Regions from separate parts of the Kitasatospora sp. NPDC056731 genome, predicted to be linked through region 1. Evidence: riboswitches for the same ligand, from Rfam matches in the RefSeq annotation. Region 1 holds a riboswitch; each other region holds the start of a gene.
The links. A riboswitch is a leader RNA that binds a small molecule or an ion and turns the genes downstream of it on or off. The one in region 1 is predicted to bind cyclic di-AMP.

Region 1 (4,221 bases):
GACGGCCCCCCGATGGCAGGACGGCGGCCGGTCAGACCGCCAGGTGGTCGAACTCCCCGTCCTTGGCCCCCAGCAGCAGGGCGGCGATCTCGGCCCGGGTGTAGATGAGCGCCGGCCCTTCCGGGAAGCGCGAGTTGCGCATCGCCACATCGCCCCCCGGCAGGGCCGCGAACTCGACGCAGTTCCCCTGGGAGTTGCTGTGCAGGCTCTTCTGCCAGAGAACCCCCTTGAGGTCGGCGGCCGCCATCCCGTTGTAGGTGTCGTACGAGCCGTGCGTGTCCTGCGAGTCGTGCATAGAAATCTCCCGAAGAGCTCCGGAGTGGTCGTCCAGCGCGGCGCCCCCGGCACCCGCCGAACGAACGGACCGGCCCCGTACCGGCCCGGCACAACGCCTCACTTGACGCGATGATAGCTGCTGTGCACGTGCATCAGCACGGGACATTGCAGGTGCACGAGGCCTTTCACCGGCAGTTCCGAACTCTTCACGGGCCCTTCTCCTGACGGTACGTAAACGGACATAGCCGAGTGAATCGCCAGATTCTCGATAACCGGCCGTGAGCGATTCCCCGCTGAATGTTGATCTTCAGGCGCCCGGAGTCGCGCTGCCGTGACGCTCCGTCAGGCGACCTCCTGGCTGTGAGACATCTCACGCGCCACACAGGCAACTCGACGCCCCGTCGGACACGTCAGGGCTACGAGCGGTGATCGCTCGAAGGCTGGGTGAGATATGTCCGGATTGCGGGCAAACCGCCCGGACGGACACGGCGGGAACGCGGCACACCCGCCATGACCACGTGAAACTCGAACGGCAGCCGAATGCAGGCCTGACGGGCCGATGTCCTACGATCTCCGGCATGAGCACCGCAGCCATCCCGGGCGCGCCACTGCCCGTCCGCACTCCAGGCTCCCGTGCGCGGGGGCGCCACCGCCGCCCCGAGCGCCCCGAGATCCCGGCCGGCTCCCCGGCCCTGGTGCTCGCCGTGCCCGCGACCGCCGGGCCCGAGTCCCGCTCGGTCGTCGAGGAGCTGCTGTCGATCGTCCGCAGCGAGCAGAGCGGCATCCAGACCGCCGTCGGCTACCTCCCGGGCGAAGCCGCCCAGGGGGTCGACAGTGACGACCGCACCGTCGCCGAACTGCTGGCCATGGCCGCCGAGGCGGGCCTGCCCGCGCCGGTCCTGGTGCCGCTGGTACCCGGCCCGCACGGATTCCTGACCGAACTTCACGCCCTCGCCGCGGAATACGGAGCCCCCGTCACCGACGTGCTCGGCCCGCACCCGCTGCTCGCCGAGGCCGTGCACGTGCGCCTGTCCGAGGCCGGCCTGGCACGCGCCGACCGGGCCCGGCTGTTCGCCATCGCGACCGCCGCGGACGGCGTCGTGCTGACCACCGTCGGCGGCGAGGAGGCCGCCGCCGCGGCCGGCATCACCGGCGTCCTGCTGGCGGCCCGGCTGGCCGTCCCGGTCGTGCCCGCCGCGCTCGACGTGCCGGGCTCGGTCGCCGCAGCCGTCAACCACCTCAAGGAGACCGGTTCCCAGCGCCCGGCGCTGGCCCCGCTGGTGATCGGGCCGGAGGCCGACTCCGAGCTGCTCGCCACGGCCGCCGAGGAGACCGGCTGCCCGTCCGCGGCGCCGCTGGGCGCCTACCCGACGGTCGGCCAGCTGATCGCCGCCACCTACCTGGCCGCGCTGCCGACACCCTCCCCCGAGGCCCTGGCGCAGGCCGAGGCCGAGGCGGCGGAGGCCGCCGAGGGCGCGCACGCCGACCACTCCGGCCGGGGCGGTCACGCCGCCCACGCCGCTCGCACCGCCACCGAGGAGTCGGCCGGCCAGTAGCGGTCACCGCACGCGTGAAGGGCCCGGAACGGCTACGTTCCGGGCCCTTCCTGCCTGTCCCGTAAGGGAGTTAAGGGGCGAATAGGTGTGATGTCCGTTCTATCCGCATTTGTTCACCGTCGCTCGATCCATCCCCCGACGGCCGCAGCGTGGACGCACCTCCTTCTCGGCGGGCAGGCCCCCGGGCGACCCGACCCGCCGTCACCCGCACCCTGAAGCACAGACAGTTGTGCACGCCCTTCTCGACGTTGCCGGAAATCGGCCATTTCCGATCATGGCGAGCAAGGGGAACGACCGTTCTCGCCAAACCGTGATGCGCGTCACAGGTGTTTGCAGTTTGAACTTAAGTCTGCTTAACGTGCTCCCCGTTCGTGGCCACACGAACCCAGTTCATCCGCGACGCCGAGTCCTGCCGTCGGATGTCCTGGCAGCGCGAAAACGCACCACGGCAGGAGCGGGGGACCCACAGGTAAGTCGCCCCGGACCGTTCCCCGGAACGATCCAGGGCTAGGGGTGAAGCCGCGCCCACAGCGCGGCCGGGCAACTCCAGCCCGAATCCGACAGCTCACCTCGCAGGCGTGGGAGAGGACTACGTCTTCATGCTGCCCACCAACGGCACCCGTCTGTCCAGTCGTACCCGACGCGTGATCGCCGCCATCGGCGTCGCGGGCGTCGGCCTCACCATCCCCTGCCTCACCTCCGGCACCGCCTCCGCCGCCTCCGTCGCCACCTGGGACAAGGTCGCCCAGTGCGAGAGCACCGGCAACTGGAGCATCAACACCGGCAACGGTTTCTACGGCGGACTGCAGTTCACCTCCAGCACCTGGGCCGCCTTCGGCGGCACCGCGTACGCCCCCCAGGCCAACCAGGCCACCAAGGCGCAGCAGATCGCCGTCGCCGAGAAGGTCCTCGCCTCGCAGGGCCCCGGCGCTTGGCCGGTGTGCTCGGTCCAGGCCGGCCTGACCAAGGGCGGCGCCGCGGCCACCGTCGACACCTCGGCCGGCTCGACCACCGGCTCGGCTGCCAGCTCGACCGCCACCAAGCCCGCCGCGAAGCCGGCCACCCCGGCCGCCAAGCCCGCGCAGAGCCAGGCCCCGGCCACCCCGGCCGCGAAGCCCGCCAAGCCGGCGGCACCGGCCCAGGACCAGGCACAGGCCCCCGCCGACTCCGCCAACGGCACCTCGGCGCAGAAGGGCCAGAGCCAGGCCCAGAACAGCGCCCAGCCCCAGGGCGACGACTACACCGTCGCCTCCGGCGACTGGCTGTCCTCGATCGCCGACAAGCACAACCTCCAGGGCGGCTGGCAGCGGCTGTACGAGCTCAACCGCGGCACCCTGACCGAGGGTCCGGACACCATCTACCCGGGCCAGCGCCTCTCGTTCAAGGACGGCGGCCAGGCCCAGCAGTCGGCTCAGACCGACCAGTCCGGCTCGGACTTCACCTGGTTCGACCGTTCGCAGAAGTCCGGCCAGACCTCCAACGGCGCCGCCGTGAACGCCAAGCCGACCGCCCAGCCGCAGGCCCCGGCCCCGGCCCCGGCCACCAAGCCGGCTTCCAAGCCGGCCGCCCAGGCGCAGACCCCCGCTCAGGCGCCGGCCGCCACCGGCAGCATGGCCGCCGCGGTCTCCTTCGCCCAGTCGAAGGTCGGCCAGGCGTACGTCTACGGCGGTACCGGCAACGGCGGTTGGGACTGCTCCGGCCTGACCCAGGCCGCGCTGCGCGCCGCGGGCGTCTCCGTCCCGCGCGTCGCCGCCGACCAGGCCGCCGCCAGCACCCGCGTCTCGCTGGACAGCCTGCAGGCGGGCGACCTGCTGTTCTGGTCCAACAACGGCCAGAACTCCGGCGTCTACCACGTCGCGATCTACATCGGCGGCGGCCAGTACGTCGAGGCCGCCAACCCGAGCTCGGGCGTGCGCCTGCAGACCGTCGCCAACTGGGCGCCGGACTTCGCCGGCCGGGTCTGAGCACGACCCGCGGGTGACAGCTGACAACTGACGGCTGACAGATAACAGATTTCAGATAACAGATTTCATCATCTGTTATCTGTCAGCCGCCGCCCGCCCCGGCGGTCGCCCGGCGCCGCAGGAAGGCCGCCGGGCAGGACCGCCCGAGGCCATGGTCAAAGCCCGCCCCCAGCGGGCATGCTGCTGCTCCGCACCCGAGGAGGAGTCACCATGGCCCAGGTCACCGTCACACTCGACGCCAACCTCGCGATCGACGCGATGATGCTCTCCGGCACCAAGAACCCGCAGGACGCCGTCGAACTCGTCCTGCGCGACTACCTGGCCCGCGGCCGCCGCACCGAGACCCGCACCGGCGACGCCACCGACGGCCAACGGCTCACCGAGAGCCGCCCCACGGACCACGAGGGCTGACCCGGCACCCGGGC
Region 2 (4,221 bases), on a different contig from region 1:
CTGGCCCTGCTGGAGCTGGGCGAGGGCAGGATGCACGACGGCTGGCCCGAACTGACCTCGAACGCGGTGGAGCACCTGCTGTACGAGCGGCTCTACCTGTACGTCCAACCCGAACCGGAGGCGGACCCGCTGGCATACGGCAACGCCGTCCGGCTGCTGACCGACCACCAGCGGGCCGCCAAGCGGCTCAACGCCAAGCGCCAGGAGCGGCTGCACGCCGAGGCCGAGTGGCAGGGCGAGGTCGCGGCCGGGCTGCTGCGCCGCGCCGACCTGGTGACCTGGCCCCGGCTGTACGCGCTGCTGCTGCACGCGTACGGGGCGGACGTCGCGGATCCGGAGGCGGTGCGGGAGTGGCTGGCCGGCTTCCGGGAGCTGGCGCAGGAGGAGCGGCTGGCCAGGTTCGCCGCACTGGCGCAGACCGGCTGGCTGGACGAGGTGGACGAGCAGGGCTGGAGCCCGACCCGGGTGATCTCGGTCGGCATGGCCACCGACGGCGCGCGCCGGCTGCTGGAGCAGGGCCTGATGCGGCGCAGCTACCGCAACCTGACCGAGCTGACCGCGCTGGGGCGGCCGATGCCGGACGAACTGGCCGGGGACTTCGGGGCGTTCGAGGAGGCGGCGGTGGAGGCCGCGCTCGACCTGTACGGGGAGTGGACGGTGCCCGGGCTGCCGCGACTGCTGGTGGAGGAGTTCCCGGACCTCGCGCCGGAGCCGGGGCAGGAGGAGATCGACGCGTACCTGGCGGGGCTGGCGCAGGAGGAGTTCGACGCCCGCCTGGAGGAGCTGGCGGGGCCGGCGCAGGAAGAGTCCGACGCGCACCCGGCGGGGCCGGCCGACCCGGCGGACCAGGAAGACCCGGCGGCGGACCCGACGCAGGAGTGACGCGGCGAAGCCCCGGCCGCCGGTGCCTTTCGGTTCCGGCGGCCGGGGCTTCGCGGGTGCGTCAGGGGTTGAGGCCGCGCTGCTGGAACCAGGTCTCCGGGTCGACGGGGGCGCCGCCACCGGGGCGGACCTCCACGTGCAGGTGCGCCCCGGTGACGTTGCCGGTGGCGCCGACCTTGCCGATCTGCTGGCCGGAGCCGACCTTGCCGGAGCCCTTGATGATCGAGGAGAGGTGGCAGTACCAGATCTCGGTGCCGTCGGGCAGGGTCTCGACGATCCGGTAGCCGTACGAGCCGGACCAGCCGGCCGAGGTGATGGTGCCCTGGCCGACCGCGTAGACGGGGGTGCCGGTGTCGGCGGCGAAGTCCAGGCCGGTGTGCAGGTGGGCCCAGTAGCGGGCGCTCTGGCCGTAGTGGGCGGTGAGGTGGTAGTCGCGCACCGGCAGGGTGAGGGCGGCGGCCTTGGCCCGCTCGGCCTCCTCGGCGGCTCGCTTGGCCTCGGCCTCCTTGGCGGCGGCCTTGGCCTCCGCCTCCTTCGCGGCCTGGACGCGGGCGTCCTCCTCGGCGGCGGTGCGCTGGCTGTCGGCCTGCAGCTGGATGCGGGCGGCGAGCGCGAGGCCGGGGTCGGCGGAGAGGGCGACCGGGGTCTCGTCCGGGGTCTCGATGGCGGGGGCGGCGGCCGGGGTGGCGGAGGCGAAGCCGGTGGCGCCCAGGGTGGCGGCGACGGCGGTGACGCCGAGCAGCGGGGAGGTCCCACGGACCTGACGCGGCATCCGGTGCCGGTTGGTCTCGGCGTCGGGGCCCGCGTACTCGGGGCCGTCCGGGCCGGGGTGGTCGAGGAGCCGGGTACCTGCTGCGAGGCCGGCCGGGTGTGCCGGGGTGTGCGTCGACGCCACGGAGGCGCGCTCCTTTCCTTCCTTCGCGCCTACCGGGTTAGCTGACGGGTTCGGAGCAGGAAGGTCTCCTACGGCTGGGCCGGAGCCCTGCCGATTCACCCCAAGGAACGTGGTTCCCCGGCTCCCTGACCTGCCCGGAGGCCGGTCGGCGGGATTAGGCGACGGCGCACGGTGCCGTCTGGGTACGGCGTTGAGGACCGCGCTGCGTTATCAAACGTTAATCCTAGGAGGCCCTGATTCCAAGCCGTTCGCCCGGGACGACCGGAGACGGACGGGGCACTCTGGGATGCGAAGGGCGTTTTGTCCCCCTTGAGCCCCTTGGGCACGCTTGAGCACCATTGACGCCACCTCACGTGATCGGACGTCAACGGACGGCCCTTCATTCAGGCGCTCCCCGCCGACCTCCCCCGCCCCACAGGGCGCGAAGGCTTGACGGCTAAGGCTATTAGCCTTAGCTTTATGGCTATCGGCAGCACCGTCGAAGCCCCGCACCGGCAGCCCCCGGAGGCCCACCATGAACGCCACCAGCGCCCCCACCACCCAGTACCTCGACGTCACCGGCGGCCGCCTCGCCTACGACGACACCCGGCAGGGCGACGGCACCCCCGTCGTGCTGCTCCCCGGAATGCTCGACACCCGCGCCGCCTACCGGCACCTCCACCCGCTGCTGGCCGCCGCCGGCCGCCGGGTCATCACCATGGACCTGCGCGGCTTCGGCGAATCCTCGATCATCTGGGACGACTACTCCCCCGCCGCCATCGCCACCGACGTCCTCGCCCTGCTCGACCACCTCGACATCGAGCGCGCCGTCCTGGTCGGCAACTCCTACACCGGCGCGACGGTCGTCAAGGCCGCCGGCGACGCCCCGGAGCGGGTCGCCGGCATCGCCCTGATCGACGCCTTCGTCGAGAACACCCCGCCCGGCGCCCTCATGCGCGGCGCCCTCCGCGTCATGGGCGCCCTGACCGTCCACTCGCCCGCCTTCTGGGGCCTCTACCACCGCAAGCTGGCCTACCCGGGCGCCAAGCCCGCCGACTTCGACACGTACGTGGCCGGACTCGTCGCCGCCATGCGCACCCCCGGCCGCAAGACCGCCACCCGCGGACACGTCGGCGGGGACTCCGCGCCCGTCGGCTGGACCGCGGCCGTCCGCTGCCCCTCGCTCGTCATCATGGGCAGCAAGGACCCCGACTTCCCCAAGCCGGAGGCCGTCGCCGACCGGCAGGCCGCCGCGCTCGACGCGCGGAAGGTCATGATCGACGGATCCGGGCACTACCCGATGGCCGACAACCCGCAGGCCACCGCCGGCGCCCTGCTGCCCTTCCTCGCCGAACTCGCCTGAGCCCCGCCCACCCCGTCCGCCCACGTCAGCCCCGCCCCCACGCGCCGCCCCGCCCCGCCCCGCCACGTACGCCTTCCACCGACGGAGAGCCCACACCATGCCCCGAGTAGGACTCACCCCCGAGCAGGTCGTCGACCACGCCCTCGCCCTCATCGACGAGCAGGGCGCCGACGCCCTCACCCTGGCCGCCGTCGCCGCCCGGGCCGGGGTCGCCACCCCGTCGCTGTACAAGCACGTCAGCGGCGGCCTCGCCGAACTGCGGCGGCTCATCGCCGTCCGGGTCACCGAGGAACTCGCCGACCGGCTCGCCGAGGCCGCCGTCGGCCGCAGCGGGGACGACGCCGTCGCCACCGTCCTGCGCGCCTACCACGCGTACGCCACCGAGCACCCGCACCGCTACAACGCCCTCCCCCAGGCCCCGCAGCCGGACGACGACCTCACCCGCGCGGCCGGCCGGCTCGTCGGGGTGATCATCGCCGTCCTGCGGGAGTACGGCCTCGACGGCGCGGAGGCGATCCACGCCGCCCGCACCGTCCGCTCCGTCGCCCACGGCTTCGCCTCCCTCTCCATCGGCGGCGGCTTCCAGCTCGCCGAAGACCTGGCCACCACCCAGAGCCGCCTCATCACCCTCCTCACCACCGGCCTCCGCAGCTGGCCCACCCCCTGAGACGCCGGCTACCGCACCGACCGCGGCACGACCCGCCCGGCCTCCCGCAACGGCGGAACCACCACCACACCGGGTGAGGCATGCACGAGAAGTCGGGCCCGCCGACTTCCGGTGCGGCGGGCAGGCAGCGGGCCTGGGGGTGGTGGGGGTGGACGGGTTAGTGTGGCCGGGCTGACTGGTGGTCATGACAGGGGACCGCCGACCCCTTGGCGGAGGTCCACGTGCCCGCACCGATAGCGAGGGCGCGGCGGTGGTACCTGCGGCTGCTGGACGGGAACGCCCGGGCCGCGCGGTACGCGCTGGGGGTGCTGCTCGGGGTGACGGCGGTGCTGAGCGTCCTGCCGATCGTGCTGCCGTACAGCTGGCCGCCGTCGGCGCTGGTGCTGCCGCTGGTGGTCGGCGGGCTGCTGTTGCGGCGCGGGCAGCTGCTGGTGC
Region 3 (4,221 bases), on a different contig from region 1:
ACAGGTCGTCGCCGACCAGCTGGACCTTGTCGCCCAGCTTGACGGTCATGGCCTTCCAGCCGTCCCAGTCCGACTCGTCCAGCGGGTCCTCGATGGAGACCAGCGGGTAGGAGTCGACCAGCTCGGCGTAGTACTCGATGAGCTCGGCGGCGGAGATGGCCTTGCCCTCGAACTGGTAGGCGCCGTCCTCGTAGAACTCGGACGCGGCGACGTCCAGGGCGAGCGCGATGTCGCGGCCGGGCACGTAGCCGGCCTTCTGGATGGCCTCGGTGATGAGGTCCAGGGCCTCGCGGTTGCTGTCCAGGTTCGGCGCGAAGCCGCCCTCGTCGCCGAGGCCGGTGGACAGGCCGCGCTCCTTCAGCACGCCCTTGAGGGTGTGGTAGACCTCGACGCCCCAGCGGACGGCCTCGGAGAAGGACTCCGCGCCGATCGGGGCGATCATGAACTCCTGGATGTCGACGTTGGAGTCCGCGTGCGAACCGCCGTTGAGGATGTTCATCATCGGAACGGGCAGCACGTGCGCGTTCGGGCCGCCCAGGTAGCGGAACAGCGGCAGGTCGCTGGCCTCGGAGGCGGCGTGCGCCACGGCCAGCGAGACGCCCAGGATCGCGTTGGCGCCGAGCGAGGACTTGTCCGGGGTGGCGTCCAGGTCGAGCATGGCCTGGTCGATCAGGCGCTGCTCGGTGGCGTCGTAGCCGACCAGCTCCGGGCCGATCTGCTCGATGACGGCCAGGACGGCCTTCTCCACGCCCTTGCCGAAGTAGCGGTTCTTGTCACCGTCGCGCAGCTCCAGCGCCTCGAAGGCGCCGGTGGAGGCACCCGACGGGACAGCGGCACGACCGGTGCTGCCGTCGTCGAGGCCGACCTCGACCTCGACCGTGGGGTTGCCACGCGAGTCGAGAATCTCACGGGCTACGACGACATCGATGGACGGCACGAGGCATCTCCTTGCGGAAGCAGGGTCCGGCTGACGTTGGGTGCTGCCGGCGGGACGATTGCGGAGTCGTTACGACCAGAGCCTAACCGCCCCGGCCCCCGGGGCCGCGCTGGCCTCGGTCCCGTCTCAGCGTGTGGCCCGGCTACCCACCAGTAGTTCACCTGCTTGCCCGATCGAAGCGGGCGAATACGGGGGAATGCGGGCGAAGGGGGACGGCGCCCGCCCCCCTTCGCCCGCAGGGCCCGGGCCGCTCAGGGCCCGGGCCGCTCAGGGCCCGGGCCGCTCAGCCGAGGTGCAGCACCTGGCCGGGCATGATCAGGTTGGGGTTGCCGCCGACGGTGCCGCGGTTGCCGTCGTACACCGACTGCCAGCCGCCGGATACGCCCTGGGCGGCGGCGATCGTCGACAGCGTGTCGCCGGCCCGGACGGCGTAGTCGTGACCGCCCTGCGCGGCGGCGGGCTGCGCGGCCGGGGCGGACTGTGCGGGCTGCGCGGCGCGGGGCGCGTACTGCGGCTGGGCGGCGGGCTGGCCCGCGTACTGCTGGTAGACGCTCTGGTGGCTGGTCCAGTACCAGGCGCCGTTGTTCTGGTACCAGTACACCTTCGCATCGGCGTCCCAGCCGGCCTTGCCGGAGAAGCCCTGGGTCTGCGGCTGCGTCTGCTGCGGGGCCTGCTGGACGGGCTGCTGGGCGGCCGGCTTCGGGGCGGCCTGCTGGACCGGCTGCTGGGCGGGCTTCGGGGTCTGCGCCTGCTGGGTCGGCTTGGCGGCGGACTGCTTGGCGGGCTTGGCGTCCGTGGAGGTGTCCACGGAGGCCGGGGCGCCGCCCTTGCTCAGACCGGCCTTCTGGGAGCAGACGGGCCAGGCGCCCGGACCCTGCGAGGCCAGCACCTTCTCGGCGACCGAGATCTGCTGCGCCTTGCTGGCCTGGTTGGCCTGCGGGGCGTAGGAGGTACCGCCGTACGCCTTCCAGGTGCTGGACGTGAACTGCAGGCCGCCGGAGAAGCCGTTGCCGGTGTTGATGCTCCAGTTGCCGCCGCTCTCGCACTGGGCGACGGCGTCCCAGGTGGAGGCCGGGGCGGCGGAGGCGCCGGTGGCGGTGAGGAGCGGCATCGCGAGTCCGACGCCGGCCACACCGGCGACGGCGATGGCCTTCTCGGTCTGGGTGCGACGACGGTGGCGGCCAGTTCCAACGAACAGCATGACGAGGTCCCTCTCCGCACGCCTGCGAGGTGAGCTGTCGGGTTCGGACCGGGAGGTGGCCCGGCCGCCGAAAGCGGAAACGATTCCGCTCGGGCGGCTTCACCCCAAGCCGTTGGGGAACGGCAACAAACCTGGTTCCCCCGCCCCTGCCCAGGGTCTGGTCGGTTTCCCGTGACGCGGCGGGCAGGATTCGGCGTTCCGCGCACGAGGTCCGCAGCTGCGAACTCCAGGGAGAGTAGACAGATCATCAGACCAATAACAAGCTCATATCACCGATATCACACACAAATTACGGCGCGTGGTCAATCGCCTACCACCGGCGGCGGTATGTCCGGATTAATGCGGGTTCAGACCTGGCTCCACGACCCGCCGGAGACGTGCCGTCAGCGTGTCGGAGCGTCGGTCGGCGTGACCGGCGCGTGCGGAGAACGGGCCTCCGGAGTGAATTCGACCGGGAGTTCCCGCAGGCCACGCATGATCAGGCCGCCCCGCCAGCGCAGGTTCTCCGGGTTTTCCGCGAGCCGCAGGTCCGGCAGCCGGGAAAGCAGCGTGGTCAGTGCGCTCCGCCCCTCCAGGCGAGCCAGCGGGGCGCCGATGCAGTAGTGGATCCCGTGGCCGAAACCCAGGTGCGGATTATCCGTGCGGGCCAGGTCCAGGGTGTTCTCGTCCGCGAACCTGGCCGGATCGCGATCCGCCGCGGCCAGCACCACCAGCACCGGATCGCCCACCGGGATGTCCACCCCGCCGATCGACAGCGGCCGCGTCGCGAAGCGCCACGTCGCCATCTCCACCGGCCCGTCGTAGCGCAGGAGTTCCTCGATCCCGGTGTCCAGCAGCGCCGTCTCGCCGCGCACCACCGACTCCTGCAGCAGCCTGCGCTGCTCCGGGTTGCGCAGCAGCGCGTACGTGCCGTTGCCGATCAGGTTGACGGTCGTCTCGAACCCCGCGAACAGGAGGATGAACGCCATCGCGGCGGCCTCGTTCTCGTTCAGGTGCTCGCCGTGGTCGCTCGCCCGGATCAGGCCCGAGATCAGGTCCTCGCCCGGATCCGCCCGCTTGCGGTGGATCAGCTCCAGCAGGTACGCCCGCATCCGCTTCACCGCCCGCCCCACGCCGCCGCGTTGGCTGCCGCCGTGGCCCGGCTTCGTGTGTCGCAGCATCATCCCGGCCCAGTCCCGGAAGTCGTCCTGGTCCTCGGCCGGCACGCCCAGCAGGTCGCAGATCGCGTAGATGGGGAGCGGGAACGCGAACTCGTGGATCAGGTCCGCCGAACCGCGCTGCGCGAAGCCGTCGATCAGCCGGTCCGTGAGCTGCTGCACCCGCGGCTCGAACTCCGCCACCCGGCGCGGCGTGAACGCCTTCGACACCAGCCGGCGCAGCCGGGTGTGGTCCGGCGGGTCGATGTTCAGCAGATGTGTCATCAAGTCCGCCTGGCGCTCCCCCGGAATTCCCACCCGCCCGGTGCGGTGCGCCTGCTCGCTGTGGTGCGCCGGGTTCTTCGACAGCCTGCCGTCCGCCAGCGCCTGCCGCGCGTCCGCGTAGCGGGTCACCAGCCAGGCCTCCACCCCGCTCGGCAGCGTCGTGCGGTGCACCGGGGCGTGCTCGCGCAACCAGGCGTAGGCAGGGTACGGATCGGTGGCGAACTCCCAGGTGAAGAGCTGCGGGGCGGCGGGGTCGGGCTGCGCTGGCATGCGTCGACCGTATCCGGTGGGTCGGGGCCGCACCGTCTCCGGCGGCCGCGACCGGCGGGGCCGGATCGTCAACACCCGGCGGACGGCCCGCCAACGCTCCGTGGACGCCTTGTGGACGGTCCGTGGACAGCTCTTGGACAGCTCTTGGCCGGGCGGCGGGCGTGACCCTGGTCACCTGAGGGGTAATCCCTGTTGCGGAGGGTCAGGACCTGCCTACGATCCTCCGCAGAAATCGTGGGCGCCGGTGCGGTGTCGCCCACAGGGAGGAGCAGACCATGCGGGTCAGCGGGTCAGTCGTCGTCATCGCGGTACTCGACGGCGGATCGGGAGCCGAGCTCGCCCGCCGGTTCGCCGCCGCCGGAGCCGCCGGAGTGCTGATCGCCGACCAGCGG

Region 2: it holds a riboswitch for cyclic di-AMP, as region 1 does, so the genes downstream of both, AB0R04_RS30490 (M23 family metallopeptidase) here and AB0R04_RS32770 (transglycosylase family protein) in region 1, are expected to answer to the same signal.
Region 3: it holds a riboswitch for cyclic di-AMP, as region 1 does, so the genes downstream of both, AB0R04_RS15900 (transglycosylase family protein) here and AB0R04_RS32770 (transglycosylase family protein) in region 1, are expected to answer to the same signal.

The regions. Positions count from the first base shown of each region.
Region 1 is NZ_JBFBNR010000048.1:38,696-42,916, reverse strand. Features, by position in the region: gene AB0R04_RS32780 (DUF397 domain-containing protein) at 32-295, opposite strand; gene AB0R04_RS32775 (hypothetical protein) at 855-1,832, shown strand; cyclic di-AMP (ydaO/yuaA leader) riboswitch at 2,264-2,424, shown strand; gene AB0R04_RS32770 (transglycosylase family protein) at 2,411-3,796, shown strand; gene AB0R04_RS32765 (hypothetical protein) at 4,007-4,207, shown strand.
Region 2 is NZ_JBFBNR010000040.1:21,669-25,889, forward strand. Features, by position in the region: gene AB0R04_RS30485 (hypothetical protein) at 1-882, shown strand, start outside; gene AB0R04_RS30490 (M23 family metallopeptidase) at 944-1,777, opposite strand; cyclic di-AMP (ydaO/yuaA leader) riboswitch at 1,790-1,948, opposite strand; gene AB0R04_RS30495 (alpha/beta hydrolase) at 2,292-3,119, shown strand; gene AB0R04_RS30500 (TetR-like C-terminal domain-containing protein) at 3,217-3,786, shown strand; gene AB0R04_RS30505 (PP2C family protein-serine/threonine phosphatase) at 4,008-4,221, shown strand, end outside.
Region 3 is NZ_JBFBNR010000013.1:7,216-11,436, forward strand. Features, by position in the region: gene eno (phosphopyruvate hydratase) at 1-937, opposite strand, end outside; gene AB0R04_RS15900 (transglycosylase family protein) at 1,221-2,138, opposite strand; cyclic di-AMP (ydaO/yuaA leader) riboswitch at 2,144-2,311, opposite strand; gene AB0R04_RS15905 (cytochrome P450) at 2,522-3,829, opposite strand; gene AB0R04_RS15910 (SDR family NAD(P)-dependent oxidoreductase) at 4,105-4,221, shown strand, end outside.